Rhodopirellula bahusiensis: one gene and its partner. The protein of the gene in region 1 interacts with the protein of each later gene in a pairwise test. Links are inferred from orthologs where the notes say so. Each region holds a gene or a part of one and is shown on either strand. Other genes may lie near its edges.

The links.
Region 2: the proteins of CEE69_RS30430 (region 1) and lhgO interact in binary tests that used the Escherichia coli proteins (3 or more experiments, as listed by UniProt). The link is inferred for Rhodopirellula bahusiensis from one-to-one orthologs.

The regions. Positions count from the first base shown.
Region 1 is NZ_NIZW01000044.1:26,140-32,215, forward strand. Bases 1,715-4,443 are described here. They hold CEE69_RS30430 (peptidylprolyl isomerase), read left to right. Parts: upstream 1,715-2,802; coding sequence 2,803-3,084; downstream 3,085-4,443. Other genes in these bases: CEE69_RS30425 (DUF3472 domain-containing protein), read right to left, coding at 1,715-2,488; CEE69_RS30435 (AlkZ-related protein), read left to right, coding at 3,101-3,643; CEE69_RS33795 (DUF1589 domain-containing protein), read left to right, coding at 3,618-3,731; CEE69_RS30440 (sodium:solute symporter family protein), read right to left, coding at 4,077-4,443. Also shown: CEE69_RS30415 (YciI family protein), read right to left, coding at 1-52; CEE69_RS30420 (phosphatidylserine decarboxylase), read right to left, coding at 166-1,071; more of CEE69_RS30425, read right to left, coding at 1,178-1,714; more of CEE69_RS30440, read right to left, coding at 4,444-5,543; CEE69_RS30445 (type III PLP-dependent enzyme), read right to left, coding at 5,558-6,076. UniProt on the Escherichia coli protein: PPIases accelerate the folding of proteins. It prefers amino acid residues with hydrophobic side chains like leucine and phenylalanine in the P1 position of the peptides substrates.
Region 2 is NZ_NIZW01000025.1:82,598-88,914, reverse strand. The notes cover bases 2,344-5,313. They hold lhgO (L-2-hydroxyglutarate oxidase), read left to right. Parts: upstream 2,344-3,177; coding sequence 3,178-4,449; downstream 4,450-5,313. Other genes in these bases: CEE69_RS25410 (CobW-like GTP-binding protein), read right to left, coding at 4,486-5,313; CEE69_RS25420 (HD-GYP domain-containing protein), read right to left, coding at 2,344-3,035. Also shown: CEE69_RS25425 (glycosyltransferase family protein), read left to right, coding at 1-1,690; more of CEE69_RS25420, read right to left, coding at 1,716-2,343; more of CEE69_RS25410, read right to left, coding at 5,314-5,592; CEE69_RS25405 (ArsR/SmtB family transcription factor), read right to left, coding at 5,686-6,015; CEE69_RS25400 (O-antigen ligase family protein), read left to right, coding at 6,108-6,317. UniProt on the Escherichia coli protein: Catalyzes the dehydrogenation of L-2-hydroxyglutarate (L2HG) to alpha-ketoglutarate and couples to the respiratory chain by feeding electrons from the reaction into the membrane quinone pool.

The DNA of each region.
Region 1 (6,076 bases):
CATTTTCCATTTCGTCGCAACCGCCACGATAAACAAACATGAATTTCGGCATCGGTGTTCTTTCAAACGAAGGTTTTGGGTTCGACAGTGGCAGCATAGCCACGTCATCTAAGAGGGTGACGAACCAAGAACACGGATCGGGACATCAAAATTGAAAATTTCGGCTCATCCGGCGTTGTCGGGGCGGTTCCCCAAGTGGTCGCCCATGCGAGCGTAGAGTTCGCGGTGTTGACGCGAGTTTTCGATGAGGTCCGCATCGAACTGGATCCGGCCGGGTTCGAACAGGACCATGGTCGAGGAGCCACCGAACCGGAAGTAGCCTTTTTCGTCGCCCTTTGAGATGGTTTTACCGGGCGAGTAGGTTTGTTGAATGCTGCCGACACAGGTGGCACCAATCTCTAGCAACAGCACCGTTCCAAAGGACTCCGTCTCGAGCTGCGTGAGACAACGTTTGTTGCTGGTCAGAATGTGAATGTTCTGACGCAGTGCAATCGGATTGACCGAGTACAGCGGTCCATTGATCAAGCGACTCGCACCGGGCACGCCGGCGGCGGGAAAGTGAAATCGGTGATAGTCGATCGGGCACAATCGCGAAAGCAGCAGGCTGCCGCTCGCATAGCGATCCGCGAGGGCGGAGTCTTGCAGCAGCGTCGGCAGATAGAACATCTCGCCTTTGACAAACAGCCCTTCGCATTTCGATAGGTCGGGAATGCAAAGATGCCGGCCGTCCGCGGGGAAGACCACGGAGTTCGGATCCGCATCGATCGGGCGTGCTTCGGGTTTCAGCTTGCGAAAGAAGAACTCGTTGAAGGTGGCGAACTCATCTACATTACGCACGAACTCATCCGCATCGAGTTCATAGTCTTGGATGAACGGAGCAATCTTTTCGCGAGTCTTGGGTTGGTCCATTCGCCAACCGTACCAGTGCGAGAACAGCGTTCGCTTCACGACCAAAGAAAGCGAAAGGCGTCCGGCGATGGTGCCATAAGTCCAACGCAATGCCTTGTCGCCATACACCTTTTCGATGCGGTCTTCGTCGGTGTATCGGTCGTGATAGACGATTTCGTCCATGAGTGGTTCTTGTTTGAATGGTAGTGGACGAGGCCACGAGTCCGGTCGCACGACCCACGCGTGGGAATCTTTGCTTCGTCCACTACGAGAGTGGAGTTGCGATGGATCAGCGCGGCAACTGCTCCCAGTCGATTGCAGGCTGCTGGCCCGCGGTGGACTCTCGCTCGAAGGTTTGATCCAGATCAACGGGTTCTGAAAAGAAGCCGCAGTTCTTTAAGAAGAAATGGTCGGTTTGGCTTCCACCGGCATAGTCCAGCCGATGACGACCGCGAGCGGTGTTGTCGCCGGTGAACTTGGCTCGCGTGATCTCATGCCATTTGCCGTTCACATCACAAACCCATTGGTTGCCGTAGTGAGCCGAGCGTTGCAGATGGCCTTGTTCTGGCGAGAAGTTTTCGAGGAAAGAGTGGAAGCCGGTCAGATGCTTGTCAGTCTTGGGGCGTCGAAAGGTCGCTACCAATCGCCATTCGTTCTTCGCTTTGTCGCCGAACCAGGACGTGTACAACGTGTTGGAGTCGCCGTCAGGTTTGACTTCGGTCAGGAAGCGGTACGTCTTGCCGGCTTCCCAAGGGTAGCGAAAGAAACTTTGTCCGCCGGAGCCTTCGTTGCCAAAGTCTTTCGCGATGACGTCGTCGCCTTTTGCAAGCGTCTCGACTCGGTCTTCGTCAGGAATCTCGTTGGGGTTGTCCGTGCGGAAGGGGCTCCAGATTGAAAACAGGACTCGCCGTTCCGTGGGGCTGTTGACCTGCATGCCGAAGTAACCTTCGCCGAAACCGTTGGCCATGAAGTAAGTCCCCATTTGGTCTTGGCCGACGGGGACCGTGATCTCACTGTAGGCGTACGTCAGGTTCATTCCTCGGGGCAATCGGTAGGAGAGATGGACCGATGGGCCGCGACGACCCCAATAGAACATGTTGCCATCGTTTGTTTGTACATAGTCGAGTTGCAGGTCGGCTTTCGCGGGTGTGACCACCAAGTCCGTGATCTGTGCGGATCCGGATGCTTCGCCATTGGCGGCTGGTGCAAGTTGCAGATCGACTCGAACGTAGCCCGCTTTCGCGACCTCGATCTCACCGAGCGGGTAGGTCTTGGCAGACGCGAGTTCCAGATCGCAGGAGAGCTTGGTTTCGCCGATGGTCACGAGGATGGTCGCGGGGCGGTCACTCGCGTTGCCTTTCAGTCCTAACTCAAGCGTGTCTGCGTCATCGACATGAAAGTAGACGGAGTGGACCTCGGCCGAATCGCGAAGCCGCAAGGAGCCGCCGCGTCGCATCGCTCGGCCGCCGGGTTCGGGCTGTGTGCGGAACGCATTGCCCGCCACCGGCACGGACCACTCTTTCGCGGAGGAGAGTCCTTGCGAGGTCAGGAGTGTGACAAGGCTGATCAGGAGCGGTTGAAAAACAAGTCGGGAAATCATGGTGTCGATCTGGTGAGACGGGCGTGGGCAGGAACCAAGGAATCTTTTCGCGAGTAGGGAAAGAGGCTGCGTTGAACCCGTTTGGGACGGGATTTCATCGAGCCCGCCACTCTTTCGCTCCGATGGATGGTCTCGCGGCATTCGAACCTATCCCATATCGAAACCATCCTGCAAGCAGGTGGAAAGGTGCTGTGAGCAGGGGTTTTCGAACTGCTCCTAGCAAGCCACCATGGTGGCCGAAGCTGGCGAGCGACTTTCGACCTCCGCCAGGCCCCCATACCACCCCACGACGGAACACAACCCAAGAGACCATCATGGCCACTGCAAGTGCACGACATATCCTCGTTGAAACGGAAGAAGCCTGTCAGGATCTGAAAGATCAGATCGAAAAAGGGCAGGATTTCGGTGCCATCGCCGCTGAGTTTTCCTCCTGCCCATCCGGCAAATCCGGTGGAGCGTTGGGAACGTTCAGCCCCGGTCAAATGGTCAAAGAGTTTGACGAAGTGGTCTTCAGCGGTGATCTGGGCAAAGTCCATGGTCCCGTCAAAACACAGTTCGGCTACCACTTGATCGAGATCACCCAACGGGTCGATTGAAAAAGCAGGTCGCCTGATGATCAAGACCTTTGAGCAGGCCTATCAGTTTGTTCTTGAACGGACGGTGGTCACCGTCTTCGGCAGCAAGAACTCGCCGCACCCGTCGTTGTGGGACAACACCGATTTATCGGAAGAGAAACCCAAGGCGGGCGGTTGGAGCCCGAAGGTGACGGCCGTCTGGGACTGGAAGACTCGCATCCCGCAAACCTATCCCGCGGAAGTTTTCTACGGGAAGATCCGCGGTGGCGATGCGGTGCTGATGGAGATGCAGCATTTCCGAGAAGTGCATTACGCGGAGGCGTACCAGCCCGTCCACGAATTGGATGTGCTCTGTCAAGAAATCTTTGAGCTGATCCGTTTGGAAGCGGGCTACACCGGTGCGCTTCGCAAGCGAGCCATCGAGCGATTGGCGTGCACGAAGAGCCAGTTCGACACGGTGCTCAAAAAACTGCAGATCAGTTTAAACATCGTGCGTTCCAACGACCCAAAGTTGAAGAACGACTTCTGGTTGCCCATGCGAGAAGTCCACCTCGATATCGTGCAGCAACACGAGCAGTGAAGTCCCCCAAACCGTAGGTCAGGTTGTACCTGACGTTCCCGCCGATGCTTTGGAACAAAGCGAGTCGTGCACCCGTTCACGAAAATAGCGAAAACCCGCGATCAGCAAGTCAGCGCTGCACAGCACTAGACTGGACTGCGAAAACTTTGGTGTTGCGGACCGGATTCGTTTGCGCAAGTTGTGTTCGACGATTTAGCCCCATCGGGGCAGCCCTATGACAGCCCAGGGCAACGCCCTGGGTTGTGGCGAGACCAAGATTGCAAAGCCCCAACGGGGCGGTCCTAGCATTTTTTGGGGGCTCTCTGTTAGGGCCGCCCCGTTGGGGCTCGCGTTGTAGCCTCCGTAACAAAACCCCAGGCGATGCCTGGGGCTACGATATAGCTGCCCCTTTGGGGCGTGGGGCAGATACATGACCAACGCCGCATTGTCCGTATCAATCCTCAGTTTTTCGTTGCACAGCGTCGGACGCAACACTTTCCGACTTGTCAAGCAACGACACGATCACCATTGCGAGAAAGCTGGCGGCGAGCCCCATCAGTTGCGACGGGATCAAGAACTCCGGCAGCACGTATTCAAACGCTAGCCAGGTTGCCACACCGGACACGATCGATGCCATCGCTCCGAGAGTGGTCGCTCGTTTCCAATACAGCCCGACGGCCAGCGGAACCAGTGCACCGACAAGCGGCACGCTGTACGCCTGCTGAATCATTTCGTACATCGTGTTGTTGCTGGTCAAGGCTTGGTGAAGAGCCAAGGCACCAAACATCAGCAGGACGATTCGCAGCCAACGCAACATGTTTTTGTCGTCAAGGTCGGATCGAAACGGACGGATAATGTTTTCGACAATCAGACTGCTCGGCGCGAGCAATGTTCCGCTGGCGGTAGAAAGGATTGCCGAGACCAATGCACCGAGAAAAACAGTTTGCACCCAGAACGGTGTGGATTGCATGACCGCGTGCGGAAGTGTTCGCTGGACTTCGCGAAGGTCTTCGCTGTTGAATTGCTGCAAGTGATCCGGATCGATCACCACCGCGGCGTAAGCGATGAACATCGGTACGAACGCAAACATGCAGTAGAACGTCCCGCCCAGCAAGGTTCCCGTCATGGCGGTGCGTTCGTCTTTGGCGCTGGTGACTCGCTGAAAGACATCTTGTTGTGGGATCGAACCCAGGGCCGCGGTCAGGAAGCCACCGATGTAGATCCACCACTGACCGGATTGCCCCCAGTCGGGAAAGACCTGCAGACGCCCCGATTCGCGAGCAGAATCGATGACGACAGACACGCCGCCGGCCGCATGAGCCATGTAAACCGACACCACTAACAGACCGATGATGATCACGAACGTCTGAATCATGTCGGTGAGCGCCACCGACCACATGCCGCCCATCACCGTATAAAAGGCAACAATGGTGAAGCCGATCACGATGCCGTGGTTGATGGTCAGCGCGTCGTAGCCGATGCCTTTGCCCAGGACTGAAATTACCAGGCCAAGTGCGGTGAGCTGAGCCGCGGCCCAGCCCAGGTACGAAGCGGAGATGACAACGGACGTCAAAACTTCGATCGAGCGACCATAGCGTTTGCGATAAAAGTCACCGATCGTTAGCAAGTCCATTCGGTAGAAGGCTCGCGCGAAGAACAACGCCACGAGCACCAAGCAGATCGAAAATCCAAACGGGTCGCCCGGGATGGCACGCAGTCCTTGGCCGGCAAAGGTGGCCGAAACCGAAAGCACGGTCTCGGCACCAAACCAAGTTGCGAAGACGCAAGCGAAGTTCATGTACAGCGGAAGCGAGCGTCCCGCGACCATGAAGTCCTGCGCATTGTCGACGCGTCGGGCTGCGAACAACCCGATCGCGATCGTGAGAAACAAATAGGCCAGGACGGCGGCGATCAATCCCATCGGCGTGTCGTCCGTCAGTCGATCGCGACGCTGTTGGCCATCGGCAATCCGTTGAAAGGCGATGCGCTGGCGGCAGCGTAAGCTCCCATCGACGGAACCAAGACCAGTTCGCCGACTTCCAGATCGGGGAGCCATTGGTCACGCGAAACGATGTCGGTGGAGTCGCAGGTTGGTCCGGCGACCACGCAAGGAACGGTCTCGCGGGACCCATCGTTTTCGACCAGCAACGGGAAGTCCGTGTGGTCGAAGATCTTGCCCGAGAACGATCCGTAGATTCCATCGTCGAGGAAGAACCAAGGCAGTTCCCATCGACGACTCTTGCCGATCACGCGAGTGATCAAGGTCACGCTTTCGGTGCACAGCCCGCGACCAGGTTCGGCGATCAAACGAATCGGCAGGTCGCCGAAGATGTCTCGCAGTCCGTTGGTGATGACTTCGCCAAAGGCTTCGATCGAAGGAGCGTCTTCGCGATACGGAGCTGGGAAACCGCCGCCGATGTCGAGGACTTCCAAGTGGTGTCCGGCTTGGGTGGC
Region 2 (6,317 bases), on another replicon or contig:
GGCGACGGCCACTGTCTTAGCTGCACCTCAGATATGGGCATCGGTGAACTGGGCTCGTCACAGTGGTCGTGTTTGGTCGGAGTTGAATGAAACACAATCGTTCGCGTTTTCAATTGCACCCTGGCGATGGTTGGAGTTGGCGATGCCATCGTTGTTTGGATCTCCGTGGCCGGTGAACCATCGCTGGGACCGGCCGTTGTTTCTTGGTGGAGACCTCAGCCCGGTCGATGCGTTGTGGACTCCCAGTTTATACCTCGGTTTATCAACGTTGGTCTTGGTGGCGTTGAGTTTGCGCGGAAGCTACCAAGATCGCTTTCGCGGGACCGGCTTGTGGTGTTTCGTCTTGTTGGGATCCAGTTTGGCCGCGATGGGTTGGTATGGACCTTGGCATGTGCCGTATCAATGGTTGGTCGATTGGGTCCCGGGCTACGACGCGTTTCGGTATCCGGCGAAGTGGTTGCCGTTTGGAACCTTTGCTTTGGCGATGATGGCGGCACTCGGGGGCCAACGCGCCCTCCGATGTCTCAGCGAATCATCTGACCCGAACGATGTGTTTGCCAACGGAGTGTGGCAAGCCGCCTGGTTTTGGCTAAGCGTGACATTGGCATCGGTTCTCGCTAGCGTCGGAGTTTGGTCCGCGATGGCATCAGTGAAGTCGGCACCGATCGATGCGGTGTGGGGACCGTTTCAAACCGACGTTGCGTGGTATGGATGGCTCGCTTGTGTGGCTCATACTTGGATCATCGCCACGACTATCATCGCGATGGGCCTTTGTTGGAAGGCTCTCTTTGTTCGCCGAACGGTATCTTGGGTTTGGGTTGCTCTGATTGCTTGTGACTTGATGGTCGCTCATTGGAACTTAGTACCGACGATCAATCGAAATGCGGAGCGTCAGGCTTGGCAAGAGCTTGACCATGTGACCTCAAACACCGCCGAAGTTGGTCGTTGGATCCGGACAGCGGGTCAAGGTGAATACCCGGCTGATTGGGCGACGAGGTCAGACCCGCAGCGTTTGTTGGCGATGGAAGTTCACGACCGCCGGCGATGGTACGGTCGTTGGCATTTGACGCAGAAGGAAGCTGTCTTCAACAGCATTGTCTCCATCCGGCCCTGGGCGATTGACCAGTTTTGGAACACGGTTCGTGATCGAGACGATCCGATCGATTGGCAACAAACGGCGGCTTGGCTGGGTGTGGGAGGATCACGAACTTCGGATGGTCACAGCCATGTATGGCGAACGACCGACTTGCGATTCCATCCATACAATCAAGTTGTCACGGAGCCCAATGTTCCATGGCCAGTTCGAATAGAAACCGCATCCGAGTCAGGCGAACAGGTCGACTTGATCGCGGTGGGATCATCCGCCATGTCTGCGGGAGCAATCGACGACACCTTTGTGTCGCGGCGTGTTTACCAGGACGGTGGATGGAGGGCAGAATTGATTTCGCAGGACTGCTCGATCGAAACGATTCCGGGCACCGTGTTCAATGCGGATGGCGTCGCACAAGGAGTCTGGTGTCCGCCCGGATCTTGGACGATCCGTTGGATCTACTCTCCCCCGGGGCACAACGTGGCAGTGATCGTTTGGATGTTGGGAGGGTTGATCATCGCAGTCCTTTCGATTAATTCTTTCATTCGCATGTGGTTCACGCAGTCCATCCCGGGCAGGATGACGGGCTCAGCAAGCTGAATGACCAAATCAAATTTTCGCGAGATCACTCCGCGTCGAAGAACAACTCGTCGGCAGGATTCCAACGAATGTTTTTCATCGCTTCGATTGAAAGTCGGCCTTGGTTGCGTTGAGGATCACAGCTCGGCTGAACCGCTTCTTCAGGGTTTTCCAACATGTCGAATCGTTCACCGTCGGAAAGCTGCAACACGGGGCAAGCGTAACCTTCCACCGGTCGGCGAATCACGTCCGCCCATTTTCCATTGGTGAGTTCGACGCGGCTGCCAAGGGGGAACAATGACTTCGTTCGCAACAACGCGTGGATGACTTGTGGATCAAAGCTTCCGTAGCGAGCTTGATGCAGAATGAATCCCAAAGCGTCGTGAGGCACCAGTGCCTTTCGAAAACCGGTACCCAGCGTTAAACGAAGATAGGTGTCGCAAACGTTCAGAATGCGTGCGTAGATGTGAATCCGTTTGCCTTCTAATCCGAACGGGTATCCCGATCCGTTGTATTGTTCGTGGACTTGTTCGATTGCCAACAGAACCGAATGAGGAATGTCCGACACTTCGCGAAGACTGTTCGCTGAGACGACGGGGTGTTTGCGGTATTCCCAACCTTCTTCTTCCGAAAACGGACCACGGCCAGGCAAGCTGAAGGCGGGGTCCATGGAATACAAACCAATGTCATGCAACAAACCGGCCATGCCGATTTCCAACACGGATGGACCATCCAAGTCGAGTTCCGTTCCGATGGCCATGCCCAACACGCCCATTTTCACGCTGCGGTCGGTCAGCGACATTTCGGTGTTGCTGGCGACAACTTCGCCCACGGTTTGATCGTGGTCGTCGACCATCGCGGACGCGAAGGCACCGGACAGGTCCGACAACGCTTCGACCGTTTGCATCTTCTGTTCGGTCAATGCCAACCGAATTTCTTCGAACTTGTTACGAGCCATTTTGACATGGCCTTGCAACGTTCGTCGGCGAGTGAGATCAATGGGCTCGTGGTGACGATTGACCAAAGCGTCTTTCAACGGCACTCCCTTGATCCACTTTGTTGGATCTCGTCCCGGAGCATGCGACGCGTCCTTGTCTCGAGTGTTTTTCGGTTTCGCTTTGACTGCGGAGGAATTGGAACGATTGCTCAGCCCATCGGCTTCTTCAGCATTGACCGTCAACTCTTCGATGCCGCGTTCCCGCAGGCCATCGATCACTTCATTTGTGATTCGTGTGCCAGTACCAAGTAGCAGTCGACCAATCTCGTCTTCGATCGGTGTACGACAAATCGCACCGACCTGAAGATCGTCAACGGGGACAAGAACAGTGTTCTTGCTCATATTCGCGTTAGAGGTAGCGGAACTCATATTGTGCCCAGTTCATTTTTGGCTCCTTCGTGGAGTACGATCGAACAAGTCCAAATTCAATGCTGCCCGTGCATGCGGCCCCACCCGATACTCTAAATCTAGGTTTCAAACTGAGCTTGGGTGGGAGTCTTCCGCAAATTTTATGAAACACTCGTTCAGCCCCGCCCGCGATTTGGCCGTCATTGGTGGGGGAATCGTCGGCCTTGCCACCGCGATGACTTGGTTGCAAACCCGTCCCGGGAGTCGTGTGACGGTGCTGGAAACAGAGGCTCGGGTCGGCCAACACCAAAGTGGGCACAACTCGGGTGTCATCCATTCAGGGATCTACTATCAGCCCGGTAGTGAGAAAGCTTTGTTGTGCCGGGAGGGCAAAACCAAACTCGAAGCATTCTGCGAAAAACACGGGATTCGCTGGGAAAAATGCGGAAAAGTCGTCGTCGCAACCGATCCTAGCGAGCTGAGTTCGTTGGAACGAATCATCGAGCGAGCGGACCTCAACGGAGTGGAATTTCGACGGATCACAATCGACCAACTACGGCAACTCGAGCCTTCTGTTGCGGGTGTTGATGCGATCGTGGTCCCCGAAACGGGCATCGTGGATTACCGGTCGGTTTGCGACGCTTATCGGCATTGCATCGAAGAGATGGGTGGCAGCGTCCAATTGGGTTTTCAGGTCCAACGCTTGGACGCGGATGACTCCGGCGTTCGATTAGCTGGTGTTGATCACAATCAATCAAGCAGGAAGTTTGATATCCGAGCCCGATCGGCGATTGCGTGCGCGGGGCTGCACAGCGACACGCTGGTTCGGCAAAGTGAATCCGATGCCTCCCGTTCAGATACAGAATCATCGTCTGAGGAAGTTCGAATCATTCCGTTTCGGGGCGAATACTATGAGCTGCGGCCTGAAAGACGCGGTTTGTGTCGCAATTTGATCTACCCGGTTCCGGATCCCGCGTTCCCATTCCTTGGTGTGCACTTCACTCGGATGATCGATGGAAACGTCGAGTGTGGTCCCAATGCGGTGTTGGCTCTCGCTCGAGAGGGTTACCGATGGCGTGACATCGATGTTCGATATTTGCAACGAACGTTGGGGTACAGCGGCTTTCGTCGATTGATCCAGAAGCATTGGCGGAAAGGCCTCGGCGAAATGAATCGTTCGCTACGAAAGTCCGCCTTTGTGTCCGCCCTTCAAAAATTGATCCCTGAGCTGCGAGCCTCGGACCTAATCCCCGCCCGAGCTGGCGTGCGAGCCCAAGCGGTGCGAGCCAACGGTGAATTGGTCGACGACTTCTTGTTTCGATCGACGCCCAACGTGACGCATGTGTTGAACGCCCCCAGCCCCGCGGCGACGGCATCGCTGGCAATCGCTCGTCGGGTGATCGAACAGCATCAGAAACAGAATCCAAACGCCTGAATGGCAACGATGAATTCGGGACCCGCTTCCGCGTTCTTAAACGCTGCGGTAGGTCGGTTCCGGACGACCGGGACGGAAACTGTCGAGCTGGGTCGTTTCGGTCTCAGCGTTCAAACGAGCCGCCACCGACTGGACAACCTGTTGGACTTCTTCGGTCAATGATTCTGGCGCCAACCGAACCCGAGCGTTGATGATTGCGTTGGCGGAGCGTGAGTTGGTTTCGGATGCAATCGACAAAACGGTTTGCGAATCACTGTCAATCAAGTTGGCAACGCTGACCGGTTGATCGTCCGCCTCGTTGTCGCTGCAGAGAACTTTCAAGTGTCCCGGTTCAGCACCCAGGGCCAACAAACGTTGTCGCAGTTCATCAACCAATCCCACGCTGAGGTCATCGAGTGCAAACGAATCTTCGCTCCGAAAATTCACCGTTGCATTGAGCCAACCGAGTTCTGCTTCACCATCGGCATAGACGTCGTAGTCCACTTCCATCATCGATTCGCGAGGAGCCGCGTCGCCTTGGAAGGCTTGGTACAGCACATCCAAATTCTCGCCGGTCTTGGCCGACAACGGGATGACTTTGCGACCTGGGTACTGCTCGTTCAACTGTTCCTTGAGCGCTTGCACGTCTTCGTCGGACAATTCATCGATGCGATTGAGCAGGATGATTTCGGACTCTTCAAGTTGCTTGCGAAAGATGTATTCGGCTTTCTCGGAAAATCCTCCACCGACGCCCGACAGAATCTTCTTTCCATGATTGGGTTTTAAAACCACGGCATAGGGACGATGCACAAACTTTCCGCCAAGACGTTCCATCATCGGAACCGCGATGGTCGCAATCAAGTCGGTGCAGCTTCCAACTGGTTCCGCGAGAACGACGTCGGGACGTTGGCGATTCTCAAATTCTTCCATGGCGTCGGTCAAACCATCGAAGTTGCAACAGAAACAGGACCCTGCGACTTCGTTGACTTCCAACCCTTGGCTCTTCAGCAACTGCGTGTCGACCAAACCGGCGGCTTGATCGTTTGTTACGATGCAAACGTGTTTGCCTTCGGATTGCAGTTGTTTCGCCAAGCGAGCGATGAGCGTGGTTTTGCCGGCTCCCAAAAAACCGCCGATCATGATGAATTCAATGGGCTGGGGCATCGGTGAGTCTCATGGTTTTGATGTTGGGAACCGACCAAACGCGGCAGTCGATCGCGAAAACGTGAATCCGACATTCTGACGATCGTTAGAACGTCAGTCAATCATCGGGCCCATGTCGAGTTTGCAGCAACCGAGGTTCAACGCGGTTTGCTTCGACTTGCCACGACTGGGCAGCATGCCTTCTTTCAGCGAGTAATAGATGAACTTCCCTTCCCGCTGGGTCTGCACCAAATCGGCGTGAAAGAGGACTCGCAAGTGGTGCGAGACGGTGCCGATTTCTTGTTCCACCAAAATGGCCAGGTCAGAAACACTCAGCGGGCCGCTCTGCAAAGCACGCACGATTTGCAGACGCAGAGGGTCGCCAAGTGCCTTCAAGTAGCCCGCACACTGCGACTCATTCGGTTCGGATGGTGGAGTGGTCATGGCCGAATTGTAAGAGAAAAATCCATGGTCGACATTCGATCGCGTCATCTTTCGATCGTGGCAATCGTCGCAGGGCGAACTAGAGTGAGATCATGTCCCCCCCGGCAGAAACGTCGCTCTTGGAAGAACCCACTGACCAAGATTTCGACGAACACGTGGAACCGCTAACGCCATCACCGAACTCAGAACACGGTGTTTTGGAAGGCTCGTTTGCGCTAGCGTGCCCGCTGCTGTTGATGCTCGCGGCCGCGCTAAATCCGCTGGACCAATCCGACTCAACACCCGCTGGATCGGCGGGTGCA